Regions from separate parts of the Planococcus sp. PAMC 21323 genome, predicted to be linked through region 1. Evidence: predicted binding sites of a transcription regulator. Region 1 holds the regulator's gene; each other region holds the start of a gene.
What was found. The regulator Rex, encoded in region 1, represses fermentation and respiration genes when NADH is low (regulators of the CRP and FNR family bind a similar motif). The targets are predictions, from matches to a motif close to TTGTGAAATATTTCACAA.
Positions count from the first base shown of each region.

Region 2: a site for Rex is predicted at 3,700-3,717, ahead of PLANO_RS03855 (cytochrome ubiquinol oxidase subunit I). Genes of this name have one in related genera too.
Region 3: a site for Rex is predicted at 4,051-4,068, ahead of PLANO_RS12185 (AtpZ/AtpI family protein). Genes of this name have one in related genera too.

Region 1 covers NZ_CP009129.1:431,451-438,703, reverse strand. The annotation lists gene groL (chaperonin GroEL) at 1-1,271, opposite strand, end outside; gene groES (co-chaperone GroES) at 1,303-1,587, opposite strand; gene PLANO_RS02340 (CPBP family intramembrane glutamic endopeptidase) at 1,779-2,597, shown strand; gene tatC (twin-arginine translocase subunit TatC) at 2,614-3,384, opposite strand; gene PLANO_RS02330 (twin-arginine translocase TatA/TatE family subunit) at 3,415-3,591, opposite strand; gene PLANO_RS02325 (redox-sensing transcriptional repressor Rex) at 3,682-4,314, opposite strand; gene PLANO_RS02320 (ABC-F family ATP-binding cassette domain-containing protein) at 4,447-6,381, shown strand; gene tsaD (tRNA (adenosine(37)-N6)-threonylcarbamoyltransferase complex transferase subunit TsaD) at 6,759-7,253, opposite strand, start outside.
Region 2 covers NZ_CP009129.1:775,157-782,409, forward strand. The annotation lists gene gatB (Asp-tRNA(Asn)/Glu-tRNA(Gln) amidotransferase subunit GatB) at 1-1,200, shown strand, start outside; gene PLANO_RS03840 (thioredoxin family protein) at 1,610-2,179, shown strand; gene PLANO_RS03845 (diacylglycerol kinase) at 2,265-3,179, shown strand; gene PLANO_RS03850 (NUDIX hydrolase) at 3,227-3,655, opposite strand; gene PLANO_RS03855 (cytochrome ubiquinol oxidase subunit I) at 3,857-5,203, shown strand; gene PLANO_RS03860 (cytochrome d ubiquinol oxidase subunit II) at 5,200-6,228, shown strand; gene cydS (cytochrome bd oxidase small subunit CydS family protein) at 6,243-6,353, shown strand; gene rlmD (23S rRNA (uracil(1939)-C(5))-methyltransferase RlmD) at 6,426-7,253, shown strand, end outside.
Region 3 covers NZ_CP009129.1:2,466,131-2,473,383, forward strand. The annotation lists gene atpA (F0F1 ATP synthase subunit alpha) at 1-1,059, opposite strand, end outside; gene PLANO_RS12160 (F0F1 ATP synthase subunit delta) at 1,087-1,617, opposite strand; gene atpF (F0F1 ATP synthase subunit B) at 1,614-2,135, opposite strand; gene atpE (F0F1 ATP synthase subunit C) at 2,295-2,507, opposite strand; gene atpB (F0F1 ATP synthase subunit A) at 2,566-3,276, opposite strand; gene PLANO_RS12180 (ATP synthase subunit I) at 3,304-3,675, opposite strand; gene PLANO_RS12185 (AtpZ/AtpI family protein) at 3,679-3,900, opposite strand; gene wecB (non-hydrolyzing UDP-N-acetylglucosamine 2-epimerase) at 4,254-5,378, opposite strand; gene upp (uracil phosphoribosyltransferase) at 5,398-6,027, opposite strand; gene PLANO_RS12200 (sensor domain-containing phosphodiesterase) at 6,203-7,253, opposite strand, start outside.

The sequences.
Region 1 (7,253 bases):
ACTTTGTTGTAGACGTTGACTAATGCTGTACCACCGCCGGCAACAATTCCTTCTTCTACAGCTGCACGAGTTGAGTTCAAAGCATCTTCAATGCGAAGTTTGCGTTCTTTCAATTCCGTTTCTGTAGCCGCTCCGACTTTGATGACAGCTACGCCGCCAGCTAATTTCGCTAGACGTTCTTGTAGTTTCTCTTTGTCGAATTCAGAAGTTGACTCTTCTAATTGGTTGCGGATTTGACCAACGCGCGCAACGATATGCTCTTGGTTGCCAGCGCCTTCTACGATTGTTGTGTTTTCTTTTGTCACAACAACTTTTGATGCACGACCTAGTTGAGCAATGTTTGTTGTTTTCAATTCAAGCCCTAGATCCTCTGTGATCACTTCTGCGCCAGTTAATGCTGCAATATCCTCAAGCATTGCTTTGCGACGATCACCGAAGCCTGGTGCCTTTACAGCTACTGCGTTAAACGTGCCACGCAATTTATTCACTACTAATGTTGCTAACGCTTCGCCTTCAACGTCTTCAGCAACGATCAGTAACGGTTTGCTTTGTTGAACCACTTGTTCAAGGACTGGTAAGATTTCTTGGATGTTGCCAATTTTCTTGTCCGTCACTAAAATAAATGGGTTTTCTAAAACAGCTTCCATTTTATCTGAATCGGTTACCATGTATGGTGATTGGTAGCCACGATCAAATTGCATACCTTCTACAACGTCAAGTTCCGTTGTAAAGCCACGTGATTCTTCTAATGTGATCACGCCGTCGTTACCCACGCGCTCCATTGCTTCTGCAATCAATTTGCCGACTTCTTCGTCCCCAGACGAAATCGCTGCAACTTGTGCAATTGACTCTTTGCCTTCGATTGGTTTTGAAATCGCTTTTAATTCGCTAAGTGCGCTTTCAACAGCTAATTCAATTCCGTGACGGATGCCGACTGGGTTTGCACCAGCTGTAACGTTTTTCAACCCTTCACGGATCATTGCTTGAGCAAGAACCGTTGCTGTAGTTGTACCATCACCAGCGATGTCGTTTGTTTTAGAAGCAACTTCCGCAACAAGTTTCGCACCCATGTTTTCAAAAGCATTTTCAAGTTCGATTTCTTTTGCGATTGTCACACCATCGTTGGTGATTAACGGCGAACCGAATTTTTTCTCAAGCACTACGTTACGCCCTTTTGGTCCAAGCGTTACTTTTACTGTGTCTGCTAATTTATCTACGCCTCTCAGCATTAAACTGCGTGCGTCTTCGCTGAACTTAATCTCTTTTGCCATGTTTAGCTTCCTCCTGTGTCGTTGGTTTATTTTAGCCTAAAACTGCTAATATATCGTTTTCACGTAAAATCAAATATTCTTTGCCTTCATATTTCAATTCAGAGCCTGCGTATTTCGAGAAGATAACGCGATCGCCAGCTTGCACGTCTAATTCTGTGCGCTGTCCGTTTTCACGAATAAGTCCATTTCCTACAGCGATCACATGGCCCTCCTGCGGTTTTTCTTGTGCCGATCCCGGTAAAACGATACCGCTTGATGTTTTTTCTTCCGCTTCGATGAGCTCAATAATTACACGATCTCCTAGTGGTCTTAACAAATGAAACACCCTCCTCAAATTATCTAAATGTTCTCGATTAGCACTCTCAACCTTTGAGTGCTAACCCATTATCAAGTTTAATAAAATCTTCAGTCTTTTGCAAGTAGGAACTATTATGATTTTGATTTCTTTGCGGTTATCTTCTGAAAGCTCTACAATAGAAGGAGTTTAAAAGTGAAAGGAATTGCATTATGCCCTCTAAACGAAAGAAATTCATAGACACATTTTTTGAGAACGATACTAGAAAAAAACCAACTGTACAAAAAAGTACCAATAATCGCCCAAAGTATAAAGGTAAAAAAACACCGCTTTATGTATTATTAATTTTCATCGCGGCACAGCTATCGCCGATCTTGTTTATTAGCCCTACCTTAGGCTACTTCCAAGACCAAGGCATGGACCGCGAAGCTGCTGGGTTTGCAACATCCGGCTGGCTAATCTTTTTAACGATGGGAATTGGCTTTATCTTAACGCTCATCCTCATATCCCGAGACAAACGCTTTTTCGATATTTGGAAAGGCAAAAAATCGTCTCTTCTCATGTCGATTATCTGGGGCTTTCTCGGCTTCTTGCTGTTACTCATCGGCCAATCCATTGCCGCTTTAATTGAAATGAATTTCCTTGGCATTGATCCCGGCTCTGAGAATACCGCTTCATTAGTTAACATTGCCGAAGTGGTGCCACTCGCGATCGTTTCAATTGTCTTGTTTGGTCCAGTTCTTGAAGAGCTTGTTTTCCGCCGCGTGTTGTTTGGGTCACTAAACCAGACAACCAACTTCTTTTTCGCAACTGCGGTGAGTGCATTGACGTTCGCGTTAATCCATTTCGACTTTACGCACCTATTGCTGTATTTCACAACCGGGTTGATTTTGGCTTTTCTATACCAGAAAACAAAAAGCATCGTCACGCCAATCATTGCGCATATTCTGTTAAACAGCTATGTAATGGTTATTCAATTGAACATGGACAAAATCATGGAATTTCAAAAACAACTGGAAAATTTACAGTAAAAAAAGCCTTCCCCGATCAATTCGGTGGAAGGCTTTCTTGTTGTTCTTCGATCGCTTGTTGCTGCTCTGCTTTTAAAAATTTACGGTAGCCGATTTTAGCAATCACAACACTAAATTCATACAATATAATAAGCGGTAACGTAACAATCATATGTGAAACGATGTCAGGCGGAGTAATAAACGCCGCAATGATCACCAATCCAAGATAGGCAAACTTACGATACTTAGTCATCAACATCGGTGTAATAATCCCGAGTCTTGTTAAAAACAACATCAGTACCGGTAGCTGGAAAATCACACCGAACGGCAACGTAATCTGGAACAAGAATTGAAAATACTCATTAATGCCGATGGTTTCTTGTATATTCATGTTATCGGATATATTCAACATAAATCCGATGACGTATGGAAACAAGATTAAATAGGCGAAAGCAATTCCACCTAAAAACAGTAGTACTGAAAACGGAATATAACTTAATGTCGCTCTCCGCTCTTTATCGAGAAGTCCAGGGCTTATAAACGCCCAGAATTGGTACATGATTAGCGGTGAAGTGATGATTAACGCTAAAATCATGGTTACCTGCATAAAAATCTTCAGTGGATCCGTAATTTTGAACGCATTCAAGGTAAGATTTTTTGCTTCTTCGGTATATTGCAAATACTGAATCAGCGGCTGTGCAATGAAAAAGCTAATAATAATCGCTAATACAAAGAAAACGACTAGAATGGTCAGTCGTTTTCTAAGTTCACCTATATGTTCAATTAATGTCATATCTTTTTCTGTCATCAGACAAACATCCTATCGTATATCCTTTTGCTAGTCTTTCTTTTTCAAATCTACTTTATCGTCGTCATCGTCTACAAGTCCTTTTGTTGCGTTTTTAAACTCACGCAAAGAAGAACCAAATGCTTTTCCGAGTTCCGGTAATTTTTTCGGACCGAAAACAAGTAAAGCAACAACACCGATAATAATGATACTCATTGGACCTGGCATACGTTGCACCTCCTGTATTATGGCTCTATTTTACATCATTCGAGCGGGTTTGGCTATTTCGAAAGGCTGTAGAAATGTGAAGGTTTTAAGTCATTGCTGCTTGATTTGGTAGATTAATGTTTGCAGCTCTACTGACAGATCAATGGTCTGGACACGGATATGTTCAGGCACCGAAATTCGAACCGGTGTGAAATTCAAAATCCCTTTAATATCCGTTTTTGCTAAACGGTCTGTTACTTCTTGAGCTGATCGGGAAGGCACGGTTAAAATAACCAACTCTATCCCGTATTCTTTAATCTTTTCTTCGATTTTATCGGGATGATACGTGTCAATGTCGTTGATCTTTTCGCCCTCTTTTGGACTATTGGAATCAAAAGCAACAATGATTTTTGTATTGTGATTGCGGTGAAAATTATACTTTAAGAATGCACTGCCAAGCCCACCAACACCAATTAATGCGACATTGGTCGCTTCATCTTGATCTAATGTTTTGCGAAAAAACAGCAGTAATTCTTGAACGTCATAGCCATAGCCTTTTTTACCATGTGCACCCAATTGAGAAAAATCACGGCGGATGGTAGCAGAATCAATTTTCATCGCTTCACTCAATTCCTGCGAAGAAATTCTTTTTTGTCCGGCGTTCGCAAAGTTTTGAAGAAAGCGATAATATAGTGGCAGCCTTTTTGTCGTGGCTTGCGGAATTTTAGATGTCTCTTGTAACATACGCTTTCGCATCCTCCTGAGGTGTTGTCAAATCGCTTTCATCTTACAGTAGGAGCATTGATATGTAAAGACTTGTGCAATTGCGAACACACGCCCTATCAGCTACACTTAAAGAGAATAGAGGTGACCTACATGATTGTTTTACAAGTAAACCAAGTCCATAAATCATTTGGCGCAGAAGAGATTCTCTCAGGCGTTAAATTAGAAGTACAACACCGCGATCGCGTGGCATTAGTAGGCCGCAACGGCGCAGGAAAATCGACTTTATTGAAAATTATTGCTGGAGATATGTCTTACGATAGCGGCGATATTAGCATGCCTAAAGATTTAACCATCGGCTATTTGGAACAACAAACCAATTTAGAATCAGACGCGACTATTTGGGATGAAATGATGACGATTTTCCATCATTTTCGTGAACAAGAATCGAAACTTCGCCATTTAGAAGCACAAATGGCAAATCCTGATGTCTATAACAACCCGGAAGAAAATGATAAAGTGATGAAACAATACGACGTTTTGCAGCATGACTTTAAAGATGCAGGCGGCTATCAATACGAATCGGATACACGCGCCATTCTTCACGGCATGAAATTTTATCCGGAAGATTACGATAAAAAAGTGACATCTTTATCAGGTGGGCAAAAAACGCGTCTTATGTTGGCGAAACATTTGCTAAGCAAACCCGAGCTTTTAATCCTCGATGAGCCGACCAACCACTTAGACATTGAAACCTTAAGTTGGTTGGAAAACTATTTGAAAAATTACCCTGGCGCTTTACTTATTGTTTCCCATGACCGTTATTTCCTAGATCAAGTAGTTACGCTCGTATATGAAGTATCTCGTCATCGCGTTAAAAAGTATACCGGTAACTACAGTCGATACTTGGACGAAAAATCGAAGCAATACGAACTTGACCAAAAGCAGTTTGAAAAACAACAAGGGGAAAAGGCTAAGCTCGAAGATTACGTCCAGCGCAACTTAGCCCGAGCTTCCACAACGAAAATGGCGCAAAGCCGCCGGAAAGTTTTGCAGAAAACCGATTGGATGGAAGCCCCCGATGGCAATGAAAAATCAGCGAGCTTTGGTTTTACAATTGGCAAACAAAGCGGTAACGATGTATTGAATATACAATCGTTAGCTATTGGCTATAGCACAGAACCCGTATCCAAAGACATTTCAGCAAAACTATACCGCCAAGAAAGTTTAGCTTTAGTCGGACCAAACGGTGTCGGAAAATCTACACTGCTAAAAACCATTATGAAAGAGTTAAAGCCATTAGAAGGCGATATTCATTATGGTACAGGTATTCAGTTTGGCTATTACGACCAAGAACAAGCCAATTTAAAAGGCAATAAGCTGGTACTGAACGAATTATGGGACGACTACCCGCTCATTAACGAAAAAGACATACGTGGCATATTAGGTCGATTCTTGTTTACCGGTGACGATGTGCTAAAACCTGTTTCTACATTATCAGGTGGCGAAAAAGCACGTGTGGCACTAGCAAAACTTATGATGCAAAAAGCCAATGTCTTGTTGTTAGATGAGCCAACCAACCATTTGGACCTCGACAGTAAAGAAGTTTTGGAAAATGCATTATTAGATTACCCTGGTACATTACTTTTTGTTTCCCATGACCGTTACTTTATGAACCGCATTGCAACAAAAGTAATTGAACTTACGCAAGATGGCACGACTGAATACTTGGGTGACTACGATTATTATGTAGAGAAAAAATTAGAGATTGCTGAACTAAAAGCACTCGATGAAGCCGGTTCGGTCACTGAAGTAAAAGCTCCAGTTGCTTCCTCTACTTCTCAGATTGACAAAGAAGCGAAAAAGCGCGAACGTCAATTGCTTCGACAATCAGAAGAAATCGAACAATCGATGGAAAAGCTAGATTTACAAATTACTGACATCGAAAAACAACTATGCAAGCCAGAAATCTTCCAAGATCATGAACGAGTACTACCACTTCAAAATGAACTTGAAGAGCTCAAGTCCACTCATGAAGAAGTTATGACGCAATGGCTTGAAATTCAGGAAGAAATTGAAAATATGTAGTTGAAACCGGCTAGGGTATAGCCGGTTTTTTTGATACTATATATAGGTCAATAGCTATTTGCAAAATATTTATTTCCACAGATTTCTCCACAAACTCGATAGTGTCTTATCAACGGTCAACAGACTTCTCCACATTATCCACAGAATAACTAAAAGTTATACACATAGTTTTCCACTTTCTAGTACACAATATGTAGGATACCCCCCTTTTATCCTCTAGTTATAAACAGTTTATTCACAAATTGTGCATAAGTACAAATGTTCTCTATTGACAGAACAATTTTCTTTATAATGCAGAAGACTGAATTTTATGGTAAATAAAAACAAGCAATTTCACACATCTCAGATTTACTGAAATGATGAAATTACTTGTTTTATTAAACCCATGATGTCAATTGCATACCTGGTCGTCCATTCATGGCCATTGTGCCGAACAGTCCTTTTTGATACATGACAGTTCCTGCCGCTGCGATCATGGCTGCATTATCTGTACATAATGGTAACGAAGGAATATAGAATGGTACTCCTTTTTCATTGAATGATTTTTCTAAAGAGCTTCGCAATCCTTTATTCGCAGCAACTCCACCTGCGGCAATGACTTGACGAACTTGATATTCTTCAGCTGCACGAACCGTTTTACCCGTTACAACTTCAACCACACTGTTTTGAAAACCTGCTGCTACGTGCTCAGGCACCACTTTTTCACCGCGTTGAGCTGCATTATGCATATAATTTAAGACGGACGATTTTAATCCACTAAAACTAAAATCGTACGACCCTTCTTCCAGCCAAACTCTTGGGAACATGATCGCTTCTTCTCCAACATGTGCCAAGCGATCAATATGAGGGCCACCAGGATAAGGCAGGTCTAA
Region 2 (7,253 bases), 340 kb from region 1:
CGTAAAAACTATTTTTATCCAGATAACCCGAAAGCTTATCAAATTTCACAATTTGATCAGCCGATTGGTGAGCATGGTTGGATTGAAATCGAAGTAAAAGGCGAGAAAAAACGCATCGGCATCACACGTCTTCACATGGAAGAAGACGCTGGGAAATTGACCCATACAGACAAAGGCTATTCACTAGTCGATTATAACCGCCAAGGAACACCATTGATCGAAATCGTTTCGGAACCAGATATCCGTACTGCAGATGAAGCGTACGCGTATTTGGAAAAAATCAAAGCGATTATCCAATATACCGGCGTTTCTGATGTTCGTATGGAAGAGGGGTCGTTACGTTGCGACGCCAACATTTCGCTTCGTCCGTTTGGCCAAGAACAATTCGGTACAAAGACAGAATTGAAAAACTTAAACTCGTTCAACTTTGTTCGTAAAGGGATTGAACACGAACAAGTTCGTCAAGAACAAGTGTTATTGTCTGGTGGAATTATCGAACAAGAAACACGTCGTTACGACGAGTCAACAGGTAAAACATTGTTGATGCGTGTCAAAGAAGGATCTGACGATTATCGTTACTTCCCAGAGCCAGACTTAGTAGACATCGTCATTGATGATGCATGGCTTGAACGTGTTCGCTCTGAAATTCCAGAGTTACCGGATGCACGAAAAGCGCGTTATGTATCAGAGCTTGGCTTGTCTTCGTATGATGCAATGGTGTTAACATTGGCAAAACCAATTTCTGATTTCTTCGAAGCAACAGTTACTGCTGGTGCTGATGCAAAACTTGCATCTAACTGGTTGATGGGCGAGGTTTCGGCTTATTTAAATGCAGAGCAAAAAGAGCTTTCAGATACGGCGTTAACTCCTGAAGGTTTGGCAGGCATGATCAAACTGATTTCAGACGGTACAATTTCGTCTAAAATCGCAAAAAAAGTCTTTAAAGAATTGATTGAAAAAGGCGGCGACGCGAACGATATTGTCAAAGCTAAAGGACTTGTTCAAATCTCAGATGAAAACACATTGCGTGAATTTGTCACAGCAGCTCTTGATAATAATCCACAATCGATTGAAGACTATAAAAACGGTAAAGATCGTGCAATTGGTTTCCTTGTTGGGCAAATCATGAAGCAAACAAAAGGGCAAGCAAATCCGCCATTGCTTAATAAAATTCTTCTTGAAGAAATTGCAAAACGATAAATTCTAATTGAATGGTATACAAGGGTGGTCCAATATGGGCCATCTTTTTTTATGAGCTATGCCCAAAGCGGTGTTGGAGAGTGATTGGAGTCTATATCTTATAGTTTTAGGAGTTAAGGTTTAAACAGTGAATTAATGGAACTAAATTTGAGGAGAGAACGTCATTTAAGTGAACGATAGGGTTATCTTCTATCAATGGTGATATTGCTGTAATGGCAATATCTGCATCTCAGCCTTGAAGACTTTGCTACATAACAGTAAACTGGTATTAAAGAAGAATTTAGGTCAAAAGCATGTGCTTTGTTATTCAGTGACTGTACCTCTATAGCTAATTTTAAATAGAGCAACTTCTGCTTTTCAGAAAGAACTTAAACTTCGTGGCAAAGTAGGAAAAGGGAGGCGTGATGGTATGATGACGGAGCAGCAATACTTTGAAAAAGGCATTAGTTTGGATAGCTATATGGCTCAAATGGAGTCGAATCAACATAAGTCTTATAGCATCTATGAAAAGTTTGAGCTACCGAAAGATCCGGAATTCCTAGCTTTACTAAAAGATAAAAAGCCACACGTATTAGTAATCACTGAAGACTGGAGCGGTGATGCAATGATGAACAATGCAATTTTGCGGAAAATTGCAGATGCAGCTGATATAGCTGTTCATTGCATATATCGTGATGATAATTTGGAATTGATGGATCGTTATTTAACGAATGATGAACGCTCAATTCCGAAATACATTGTGCTTTCTGAAAGTGGACATGTTATTGGAGAGTGGGGACCTAGAGCTCTAAAAGTTCAGGAATTTGTTGATCAGAAGAAATCAGTTCTTCCTGAAAAAGAAAATCCGCAATTCAACTTGCATGAGAAAACGGTTACTGGTGAAATTTTGGATGGTTTTGTTTATAATGATGATTTTTGGCATGTGGTTTATGAAGAATTACGTCAAGTCTTCCACACAGCATTAGCATCAAGCAAATGAACGCGTTATCGAGAAATCTATGAGTATTTGAAGCAAGAAATGTGTTAAAGTCATTTTTACAGAAAGTCCAGAAAGGCTGAATCCTATGAAACGTGCACGTATAATTTATAATCCAACTTCTGGTCGCGAGTTATTTCGCAAGCATTTGCCAGAAGTCTTAGAGAAAATGGAGAAAGCAGGATATGAGACTTCTTGCCACGCCACAACATCTGAAGGTGATGCTATTCAAGCTGCTGCTCATGCAGTAGAGCGCGAGTTTGATTTAGTAATAGCTGTTGGTGGAGACGGGACATTAAATGAAGTTGTTTCAGGGATCGCTCCTTTTGAAAATCGTCCAAAAGTCGGCTTGATTCCAATGGGAACAACGAATGATTTTGCCCGTGCTGTTCACATTCCGCGTGACATTACAAAAGCTGTGGATATCATTCTTAAAGGCGATTCGATCCCTGTAGATATAGGTTTAATGAATGATGACCGATATTTTATCAACATTGCTGGGGGCGGTAGACTTACAGAGTTGACTTATGAAGTACCCAGTAAATTAAAAACAGTTCTTGGACAAATGGCCTATTATTTAAAAGGGATTGAGATGTTGCCTTCAATTCGATCTTCGCGTGTGCGTATTGAATACGACGGACAAGTGTTTGAGGATAGTGCGATGATGTTTTTAATTGGTTTAACCAATTCTGTCGGCGGATTTGAAAAGCTAGCGCCTGATGCTAGTATTAATGATGGGAAGTTTACATTGTTAATTTTAAAAGAGCTTAATATGGCCGAATTTATTCGCGTCGCTTCATTAGCATTACGTGGTGAACATTTATCAGATCCTCATGTGATTTATGCCAAGGCAAGTGAGATTAAAGTAACGACAAATGAACGAGTGTTGTTGAATTTAGACGGAGAATACGGTGGCGTGTTACCGGCTACATTTAAAAACTTGGCTAATCATATTGAAATGTACGTCCCAATAGATTCATTAAACGAAAAAGACCGAAAATAAAAAGTTGGAAACCAGAGAAAACTCCGGTTTCCAACTTTTTTATTTGTTTAAAGCAACTCGATTGCTTTATCTTGTTCTGCAGCAAGTTGTGGCAAGTTATTGAGTGATTCCCAGCGGAACAGTAAAGTCATGCCGTTATCCCGACCATGACTTTTAATCACGTGTTCAAATTGTTCGACGGGTTCACCCGTATATTCAAATTGAAAGATATTTCGTTCGTACGCTTTGTCCTTGTAGTCAGGATAATACGTGTACTTATGAATTTTCCCTACGAAGTCAAGTACGTCACGTGGTAAACCTGTTTCTTCTTTTACTTCTCTATATAATGCATCGATTAGCAGTTCGCCATCTTCAATCGACCCACCTGGTACTTGTAGGCCAACTTCTGGTTCTCCTTTGTATTCAAATACAAGCAACTCGCGATTTTCTTCATCGCCTCTTGTGATGTAAGCAAATACTTTCCGTTTCGTTCTCATGAGGCATCACCCTTTTTTATTTGTTATATCTAGAATACTAAATATTGAGAAAAATTTCAATTCTTTTTGTTTATGTTTGTCACAGCTTATTCATAGATTGCGAGTAAAGTAAGGCTTGAGAAGCGTTTTGAAAAGTCGGTTTGATGTACAATAGGACTATGGAAACAATGAATCTATTACTTATAAAAGGAGACGAGTAGAGTGGAATTTCAAGATCCAGCTTTTCTGAGTCGTATTCTAACGCTATTAACTTTATCGTTCCATATTCTTTACGCAACGATAGGCGTAGGGGTCCCGCTAATGATAATGATTGCTCAATGGGTAGGAATTAAGAAACAAGACGAACATTATATCTTAATGGCCCGGCGTTGGGCGAGAGGATTTGTCATTACGGTTGCAGTGGGAGTTGTGACAGGAACTGCAATTGGATTGCAATTATCACTCCTATGGCCGAACTTTATGCAATTGGCAGGGAACGTCATCGCATTGCCGTTGTTTATGGAAGTTTTTGCATTTTTCTTTGAAGCTATTTTTCTCGGTATTTATTTGTATACGTGGGATCGTTTTGAAGATCAACGAAAGCATTTCTTATTCCTTATACCAGTTGCACTTGGTGCAGCAGCATCATCAGTATTTATCACAATCGTCAATGCGTTTATGAACCAACCACAAGGATTTGAAATATTAGACGGTGAAATGGTTAATATCAGTCCTTTGCTGGCTATGTTTAGTCCAGCTGTACCAACAAAAGTGGCCCACGTTATGGCTACGGCATTTATGACTAGTGCATTTGTGTTGGCCTCGATCGCTGCGGTTCGTATGTTGCGTGGCTCAAACCATATTTATCATAAAAAAGCATTGTTCTTAACGATGAAACTAGGACTTGTATTCGCTATTGCTACAGCATTAATTGGTGACTTTTCTGGTAAATATTTAGCAGAATATCAGCCGGAAAAATTGGCGGCTGCAGAATGGCATTTTGAAACAGAAGAAGAGGCCGGTTTGATTCTTTTCGGAATTCTAGATGGGGAAGAGCCAAAGTATGCGATTAAAATTCCTTATGCGTTAAGTATTCTGGCTCATAATGACCCTTTTTCAGAAGTAACTGGGCTTAACGAATTTCCAGAAGATGAAAGACCACCACTATGGATTCATTATCTTTTCGATACGATGGTAATGATTGGCATGTGGCTAGCGTTCTTCTCCTTTGTGTACGTTGTGGCTGTGTGGCGCAATTGGACATTTATCCGCACAAAATGGTTCCAGTGGCTACTCATTGCAGGAGGGCCTTTAGCACTTATCGCAATAGAAGCGGGATGGTGGTTTACAGAAGTAGGTCGTCAGCCTTGGGTACTTAGAGGATACATGACAGTTGATCAAGCAGCGACATCAAGTGGTCAAGTTGATTTAATGATCATCTTATTTGCGGGACTGTATATTATTCTAGGTATTGGTACGGCTGTTGTCTTGACGAGAATGTACAAACGCAACCCAGTTGAACAAGAATTAGCAGAACGAGAAAATGGCAAAGGCGGTGAAAAGGAATGACTTTAGAAATTATTGGGATTTCTGTTTTATGGTTGTTTCTGTTTCTATATGTCATAGTGGCGTCAATTGATTTTGGCGCTGGTTTTTTTAATGCCTACAGCTCTTTTGTTGGAAAGCAACATATTCTAACAGGTGTAATTCAGCGATACTTGTCACCAGTTTGGGAAGTTACTAACGTATTTTTTGTGTTCTTCTTTGTTGGGGTGATCGGATTTTTCCCGCAGACTGCTTTTTACTACGGGACAACCTTATTGGTTCCGGCGAGTATTGCGTTAATCCTGTTGGCGATTCGAGGTTCTTATTACGCGTTTGCGACATATGGAGCTAAAATCAATCACAGAGGCTATATTTATATGTACGGCTTGTCGGGATTGTTACTTCCAGCTGCGTTGTCACCAGTGTTGGCGATGTCTGAAGGGGGCTTTATCAAACTCAATAATGAACAACCATACTTGGATTATTGGGCATTGTTTACGAGTCCATTAATGTGGAGTATCGTTGTCTTGAGTTTAACGGCAGTGCTTTATATTTCAGCAGTATTCTTAACATGGTATTCTTCAAAAGCTGGCGATGTTAAAGCTACCGATTTGATGCGCAAATATGCGCTCGTCTGGGCAGCACCGGCAATGATTACTGCGACCGGTATTATTTACGAATTACGTGGTCATAACCCAGAACATTATGCTCGTATTCTTGATTTGTGGTGGGTATTTGCAGTATCGTTCTTATTGTTTGCCGGAACGGTTTATCTTATTTGGAAAAAGCGTCATTACGGTTGGGCTTTCATTTTATTGGTAGGGCAGTTTTTCACCGCTTTCTTCGCGTATGGAGCTTCTCATTACCCGTACTTGTTGTATCCGTATTTGACAATTTATGATAGTTTTACAAATGAAGCCATGGCAATCGCATTGATTATTGCCTTTATCGCAGGTCTATTCCTGTTATTGCCATCACTTTATTTATTGTTCCGTCTGTTCTTGTTCGATAAAGATTATGTCGAAGGTAAATCGGATTACCACGCATAAAGGAGGCGCTATTCATGCAGGATTTCATGATATTTTATGCACCTTTTCTGGTGTTAATAGGAGCTATTATTTTTGGATTTTGGTTTTCGTTAAAAGACGGCCCCGTTACAAAAGATCGGGACTAACGACGCGTGCAGGCTTTTGCCTGCCGCGTTTTTTTGTTGTATGATAGGTAAATGTGAAATGGAGTGAGCGTTTTGAAACCAGTAACTAAAAATGACCGAATTTCGGTTTATGTAGAAGATTTAACACACGACGGAGCGGGAGTAGCAAAAGTAGAAGGTTATCCACTATTTATACCAGGTGCATTGCCTGGTGAAGATGTTGTGGTTCATGTGTTAAAAACCTTAAAATCATACGGCTTTGCAAAGCTTATCGAAATACAAAAAGCTTCTCCGTTTCGTGTGACAGCTCCTTGTCCGGTGTTTGATACATGTGGAGGTTGTCAGATTCAACACCTGTCTTACGAAGGGCAAATGACCTTTAAACAGAAACTAGTACGCGATGCGATTACACGGATTGGTAAATTACCAGAGGTACCCGTGCATCCGGTTAAAGGGATGGAAGATCCTTGGCGTTATCGCAATAAATCTCAAATTCCATTTGGTACACAAGATGGCAAAGTGGTCGCTGGATTTTATCAGCCACGTTCACACGATATTGCAGACACCAACACGTGTTTAATTCAAACGCCTGAAGCAGATGCGATTATGGTTGCGTTGAAAAAGAACTTGATGGAGATAGGCATTGAACCATACGAAGAAGCGACGCATCGTGGCATGCTTCGTCATGTGGTTGTACGTAAAGCCCAAGCGACTGGAGAAATTATGGTTGTTTTAGTGACCAAGAAAAAGAAATTTCCACAAGCGCAACGTGCAATTGAATTGATTCAAACTACTGTTCCAGAAGTAACATCGATTGTTCAAAACATTAATCATGAAAAGACCAATGTTATCTTTGGCGATGAAACCTTAACTCTTTGGGGCAAAAATGTAATTGAAGATCGAATTGGAGATGTACGTTTT
Region 3 (7,253 bases), 1.2 Mb from region 1:
TACACCCGAGAAGAATAGATCCGACTGAAGGAAAATCTGACCATCTGTAATCGAGATAACGTTTGTAGGAATATATGCAGCGATATCGCCAGCTTGCGTTTCAACGAACGGCAATGCTGTGATTGATCCTGAACCAAGAGTTTCGTTTAATTTCGCAGCACGTTCTAATAAACGTGAGTGCAAGTAGAAAACGTCACCTGGGTAAGCTTCACGGCCTGGTGGACGACGAAGTAATAATGAAAGTTCGCGGTAAGCAGATGCTTGTTTTGTTAAATCATCATAGACGATCAACACATGTTTGCCTTCAAACATGAATTCTTCTGCCATAGTGATACCTGCATAAGGAGCCAAGTACAATAATGGAGCTGGTTGTGAAGCTGAAGCTGTTACAACGATTGTGTAATCAAGCGCTCCATTTTTACGGAAAGTTTCTACTACGTTACGTACAGTAGATTCTTTTTGTCCGATAGCTACATAGATACAAATCATATCTTGGTCAGCTTGGTTTAAGATCGTATCGATTGCAACAGAAGTTTTACCTGTCTGACGGTCACCGATGATCAATTCGCGCTGTCCGCGACCGATTGGCACAAGTGCATCAATCGCTTTAATACCTGTTTGAAGTGGTTCATGAACCGATTTACGGGCCATAACGCCTTGTGCAGGGCTTTCGATTGGACGAGTTTTAGTCGTGTTGATTGGTCCAAGACCGTCAACAGGTTGTCCAAGTGGATTTACTACACGTCCAATAAGTTCGTTTCCTACTGGTACTTCCATAATACGGCCAGTTCGACGTACTTCATCGCCTTCTTTGATGTCTTTGTACGGGCCAAGGATAATAATACCAACGTTGTTGGCTTCCAAGTTTTGCGCCATACCAATAGCACCAGTAGAGAACTCTACAAGTTCTCCAGCCATGATGTTGTCGAGGCCATGAGCGCGTGCGATACCATCACCAATAGTGATTACTGTACCAACGTCGTCAACTTTCATCTCTGATTGATAATTTTCAATCTGTTGTTTAATCAGACTGCTGATTTCTTCAGCTTTGATGCTCATGTATGTCACCCTCTCATAATTTCATAATTAACCGATTAATTGACGTTCCAGGTTCGCTAATTTTGTGCTCACACTGCTGTCGTAAATACGGTTTCCGATTTGAATACGCAATCCGCCAAGTAATGATGGATCGATAATGTTTTCAATTCGTAAAGATTGTTTACCAATTTTATTAGCGAAAACAGAAGAAATTGATGAGCGTTCTTCTTCAGTCAAAGGACGTGTCGAATAAACTTCCGCATCTTCAATTCCTTGTGCATTATTAGATAAATTAATAAACTCGTCTACCATTGAGCCGACTTCATTTAAGCGTTTGCGTTCTGCCATCAATTGAAGTGTGTTTACAACAAATGAATTTGCCCCATTAAACACTTCTTTGATCAAGTTTGTTCTTTTATCAGCCGAAAGTTTTGGAGAGACAATCAAATTGTAAAGTTCTGGAGTCATGTTAAAGACCTTTTTTACTTCACGTAAATCTTGTTCAATCTCCAAAGATGATTCATGCTTTTGAGCGACTTGGAACAATGCTAAAGCGTATCGTTCTGCAACTTGACTCACTGAACTTCGCCTGCCTTCGCAATCGTTTCGTTAATCAACTGACGGTTGTCTTCCTCAGAGATTTCTTTTTCAAGCACTTTCGTAGCAGCAAGTAGTGACAATGCCACAACTTCTTCACGAACAGCTGAAATAGCTTTATCTCTTTCGTTAGCAATTTCTTGCACTGCTGCTTCTTTCATACGACCAGACTCAGCACGCGCAGTTGTAATAATTTCCTCACGCGAAACTTCGCCTTGCTTTTTAGCGTTCTCAACGATTTCTTGTGCTTGCGTACGCGCATCTTTAAGAAGGCTACGCTGCTCTTCAAGCAATTTATGAGATTCTAGACGGCTGTTTTCAGCTGTTTCAATTTCACTCTTGATCAAATCTTCACGTTGCTGCATTATGCCCATCAAAGGACCCCATGCGAATTTCTTTAAAAGCAACATTAACCCAATGAAGATGACAAGTGTGACGAGAATGTCTCCAATATTCAAAAACTCCCCGGTTGCACCGAGTACGAGGTGATCAAAAAACACGATTGTTTCACTCCCTTCAAGAGCCTAAAATGCAATTTCTTCTATAGTAAGATCTTTAGTTATTATAAGATGAACTTTCGAAAGCAAATGTTGCATACAAGTTTAAATGGCGAAAACCATATAATAGCATCCCCACCATTTAACTTTTGTATAGGAATCCTATCGGTTCATTACGATGAACGCGATAACTACAGCGATGATTGGCAATGCCTCAACCAATGCAACACCGATAAACATTGTTGTTTGTAGAACGCCACGAGCTTCTGGCTGACGAGCGATACCTTCAACTGTTTTTGAAACGATAAGACCGTTACCAATACCTGCACCTAGTGCTGCTAAACCTACTGCAATTGCTGCTGCTAATAAACCCATTTTAAAATGTCCTCCTCAGGATAATTGTTTTTTTTTTGCTCTATGAGCGGTTTTATACTCAATGGTCGTCGGCAACTTTATGCGATAAATAAACCATTGTCAACATAACGAAAATGAACGCTTGAATTGCCCCGATAAATATCGAGAAGCCTTGCCATAACATCATTGGCAGGATAGCTGCTGCGAATCCAAAAACACTTAATGATGCGAGACCCGCTAACAAAGTTAACAAGATTTCTCCCGCATAGATGTTTCCGTAAAGACGTAGACCGAGTGTCAACGTATTTGCGAATTCCTCAATAATCTTTAGTGGGAATAAGAATGGCATTGGCTTTATATAGCCTCCGGCATATCCTTTTAACCCTTTCAACTTGATGCCATAATAATGACTCAAGATGAGTACCGTAGCGGCTAAAGTCATTGCTACTGTTGGATCAGCTGTTGGTGATTTCCACCAAAGATCTCCGTTAACAACTATTGCAAATGGAAGACCTAACATGTTCGCAACAAAAATGAACATAATTAAGGTGATTCCAAGAACATGGAATCGGCCACCATCTTTCCAATCCATATTGCTCTTAATAATCCCTTTCACGAAATCCATGATCCATTCCATGAAGTTTTGCATGCCCGTTGGTTTAAGCTGCAAATTCCGTGTAGCGAAAAAAGCAATAAGGAAGACGATAAGAGCGGCTACAAGTAGCATCATAACGTTTGATAGGTTGAACCAGATCCCGAACACCTTGAGCATAGGAGCGCCATGTTCCACGATAGTTTCACCTCTCTTTCCACATTGTTAATGGTGTTTCACGTGATAAACAATCCGCTCTGTTAACAACAGAGCATAAGGGACCATCAACCCTATTACTGCACTGACCAAGTGAATGTGCTCTGCGAATAAAATAGCAATCGCTACAGCAGCAATACCTGATGCAAACCGTAATGCCGTTCCAAGCGAACGAACTTTCGAGCCTTCAGCCACCGCACGGTCAAATTTCTCCATCCGACGAACAAGAATCCACATGTTATAAATGCCGAACAAAGTTCCGATTATGAGACCCGCGAACACTTCTTGATAAGAGGTAAACCCCCAACCAATAACGTAGAGCGCTAAGATGAAAATAATCATCTTTTTTAGTCTTGTGTATATCTCCCTAAGTCCATCCATTTTCTACTTGTCTCCTGATTCGAATTTGCGGACGGTCTGAAGCATTGCCCAAACACCGGCAGTGATGCCTATGAATAGGCAGATGATCATGAAAAATGGTGCGGTTCCAATCTTTTCATCGAGCCACATACCCGTGAACACCCCGATGAGTACAGACCCGACAAGTTGTGACAGAATGGCACTATAAATTGCCATCGCTTGTAAGGGCTTTTTTGTTGGGCGCATGACAACCCCCTTGAACCTCGTTGATTTGACATTATACCCTCAAAAAGAGCAGTCGCATCAGGCTTCCACCTACATAATCTATGTAAGAAAACCATCTCATGCATACCCTTTGTAAGCATACATTAGGGGTAAAATCATGTCAATTAGTAGAAGTGAAAAACTTCACAAGCGATTTTTCTCTGACATATTGTGGACAAATTTCAACAAAAAAAAGTGGAATTGGCCGTTTTAGCTCTGACGGGCTTAAGACAGAATGGCAAAGTGGCGCTTTTTGCCACAAAGCCAGGCTGACTTAAGACCCCGAAGAGCTGGCCGATGCAACTAGACAACAAAAAAAAGTGGAATTGGCCGTTTTAGCTCTTCAGTTTTGAAAAATACACATGAAGTGCTTCAACAATTCGTGCAGATGCTTTGCCATCTCCGTATGGATTTGATGCTTGAGACATCGCTTTGTAAGCAGCTTCGTCTGTCAGCAATTCTTTCGCCATTCCGTAGATTGTTTCTTCATCTGTGCCGGCAAGTTTCAACGTTCCTGCCGTAATGCCTTCAGGACGTTCAGTCGTATCACGTAAAACTAAAACCGGTTTTCCAAGTGACGGTGCTTCTTCTTGAATCCCACCAGAATCAGTCAGAATAAAGAATGAGCGTGCCGCAAAATTGTGGAAATCCAAAACTTCTAGCGGTTCGATCAAGTGTATACGAGGATCACGCCCTAGTACTTCATCCGCAACTTCACGGACAGCTGGATTCATATGCACTGGATAAACCACTTGAATATCGTCATGCTCTTCAATCAAACGCTTGATGGCACGGAACATATTGCGCATTGGTTGACCGAGATTTTCACGACGATGTGCTGTCAGTAAAATCATCCGGTCGCTACCCATCTTCTCTAAAATTGGGTGCGTGTATGTTTCGCGGACGGTTGTTTGTAAAGCGTCGATCGCCGTATTACCAGTAATATAAATCGTTTCTTCTTTTTTATTTTCATCAAGCAAGTTTTGAGCTGACTTTTCAGTTGGTGAAAAATGAATATCTGCCATGACTCCCGTCAATTGACGGTTCATTTCTTCAGGATATGGCGAGTATTTGTTATGCGTACGCAAGCCAGCTTCCACATGTCCCACCGCTACCTGGTTGTAAAAAGCAGCTAGGCTCGCAGCGAATGTTGTCGTCGTATCACCATGCACCAAAACAATATCTGGCTTTGCTTCTTTCATTACCGCATCGAGTCCTTGCATTGCTCGCATTGTTACGTCGGTCAATGTTTGGCGATCTTTCATGATATTTAAGTCAAAGTCAGGTGTGATTTTAAATGTTTCTAGTACTTGATCCAACATTTCTCTGTGCTGTGCCGTTACCGTTACAAGTGGTTCAATGGTTTCTGGATGTTTTTGAAGTTCTAAAACAAGCGGCGCCATTTTAATCGCTTCTGGTCGCGTACCAAATATCGTCATTACTTTCCATTTTTTCGTCAAGCTGATTTACCTCGCTCTCTTATTTTGTTCCAAATAAGCGGTCGCCAGCGTCTCCAAGACCTGGGACAATATATCCTTTTTCGTTAAGTTTTTCATCTAATGCCGCGATGAAAATGTCTACATCCGGATGCGCTTCTTGTAAAGCTTCTACACCTTCAGGAGCTGCAATAATACACATAAAGCGAATTTTAACAGCGCCTCGTTTTTTCATCGAATTGACTGCTTCAATCGCTGATCCGCCAGTAGCGAGCATTGGGTCAACAACGATAAATTCACGTTCTTGAACATCGGAAGGCAATTTCAAGTAATATTCCACTGGTTGTAATGTAACCGGATCACGATACAAACCAATATGGCCGACTTTTGCCGCTGGAATCAATTTTAAGATTCCATCTACCATACCAATTCCTGCGCGCAAAATAGGGACTACGCCTAATTTCTTTCCTGCAAGAACATTTGACTTTGCCATTTGAACCGGTGTTTCCACATCAATTTCTTCTAAGGGCAAATCGCGCGTGATTTCAAATGCCATCAATGTAGCAATTTCATCCACCAATTCACGGAATTCTTTTGTCCCTGTCGACTTATCACGGATGTGCGTCACTTTATGTTGGATCAATGGATGATCAAAAACATATACTTTTCCCACGGCCTATCTCTCCTTTTCAAACATTATCTTAAATAGTATAACAGAAAATCTTTCGTTCAAGTTGTCAGATTCTGCTTTGGCATTATTCAGTTATTTCCGCCTATACAAATATTCTCAAAAAAAAACCAGAGAATAAATCTCTGGTTTTAAGATTAAGGATTATATTTTTTTCATTTTAAAGGAGATAAGCTTCGTCAAGAGACATTGGTTTGTAAAACAAATACCCTTGCCCTACTTTACACCCTAGACTCAATAAAATTCTTCGTTCTTTTTCTGTTTCTATACCTTCCGCAACGGCATGCATATTTAAATTATTCGCAAGTTGAATGATTGTATGGACAATCGCCAACGTTCCTGCTTCGTCCATATTTGAAACAAAAGAACGGTCTATCTTCAATTCTTCTATAGGTAACTTCTGAAGATAACTGAGTGATGAATAGCCTGTTCCAAAATCATCAATCGCAGTTGTAAATCCAAAGTATTTCAAGTTCTTAAAAATTTTATTAGCTGTCTCAATATCAACAAAGCCGATACGTTCTGTAATTTCCAATCGAATCCATTTTGGATCTATGCCATACATAGAAGTCATGTTCATTAAGTTTCTAACAAATGAATGATGGAAAAAATGTTCAGCTGATATATTGATGGCTACTTGTCTTAGCTTTAATCCTTGATCCGCTCTTTTTTTCATCCACCCTAGCACTTGCTCTAAAATACTTTTTTCTACCAAACGTATTTTGCCATTTTTTTCAGCAGCCGGTATAAAAATATCAGGGGGAATCACACCTAAATCTGGAGATGTCCAACGTGCCAAAGCTTCAAAACTCAAAATTTCGCCAGTTTCTAAATCAACTTTAGGTTGCAAGTGAACAGCGATTTCATTGCGGTTTAATGCTACTGTTAACTCGTTGGCAACTCGCAAGTCTCTCATCAAAAACTCATCCAGTTCACTTTCAAAATAACAAATTGCCTCGCCGGTCCGTAGCTTTGCTTGTGATAAAGCACTATCCGAGCAGCGGATTAACTCTTCTGAATCTTTTTGGTGTGGCATTACGATAGCGACACCAATTTTCAAGGTTAAGAACAATTCCATGTCCCCAACTTTGATGGGATCAGTAAACCCATGCATCAGTTGTTCCAAGTAGTCTGGTATTTTAGTAAACGGAGTTATGCTGTACATCGATAATGTAGAATCTGAAAATCGAGCAATCAAGTTTTCTGAGACA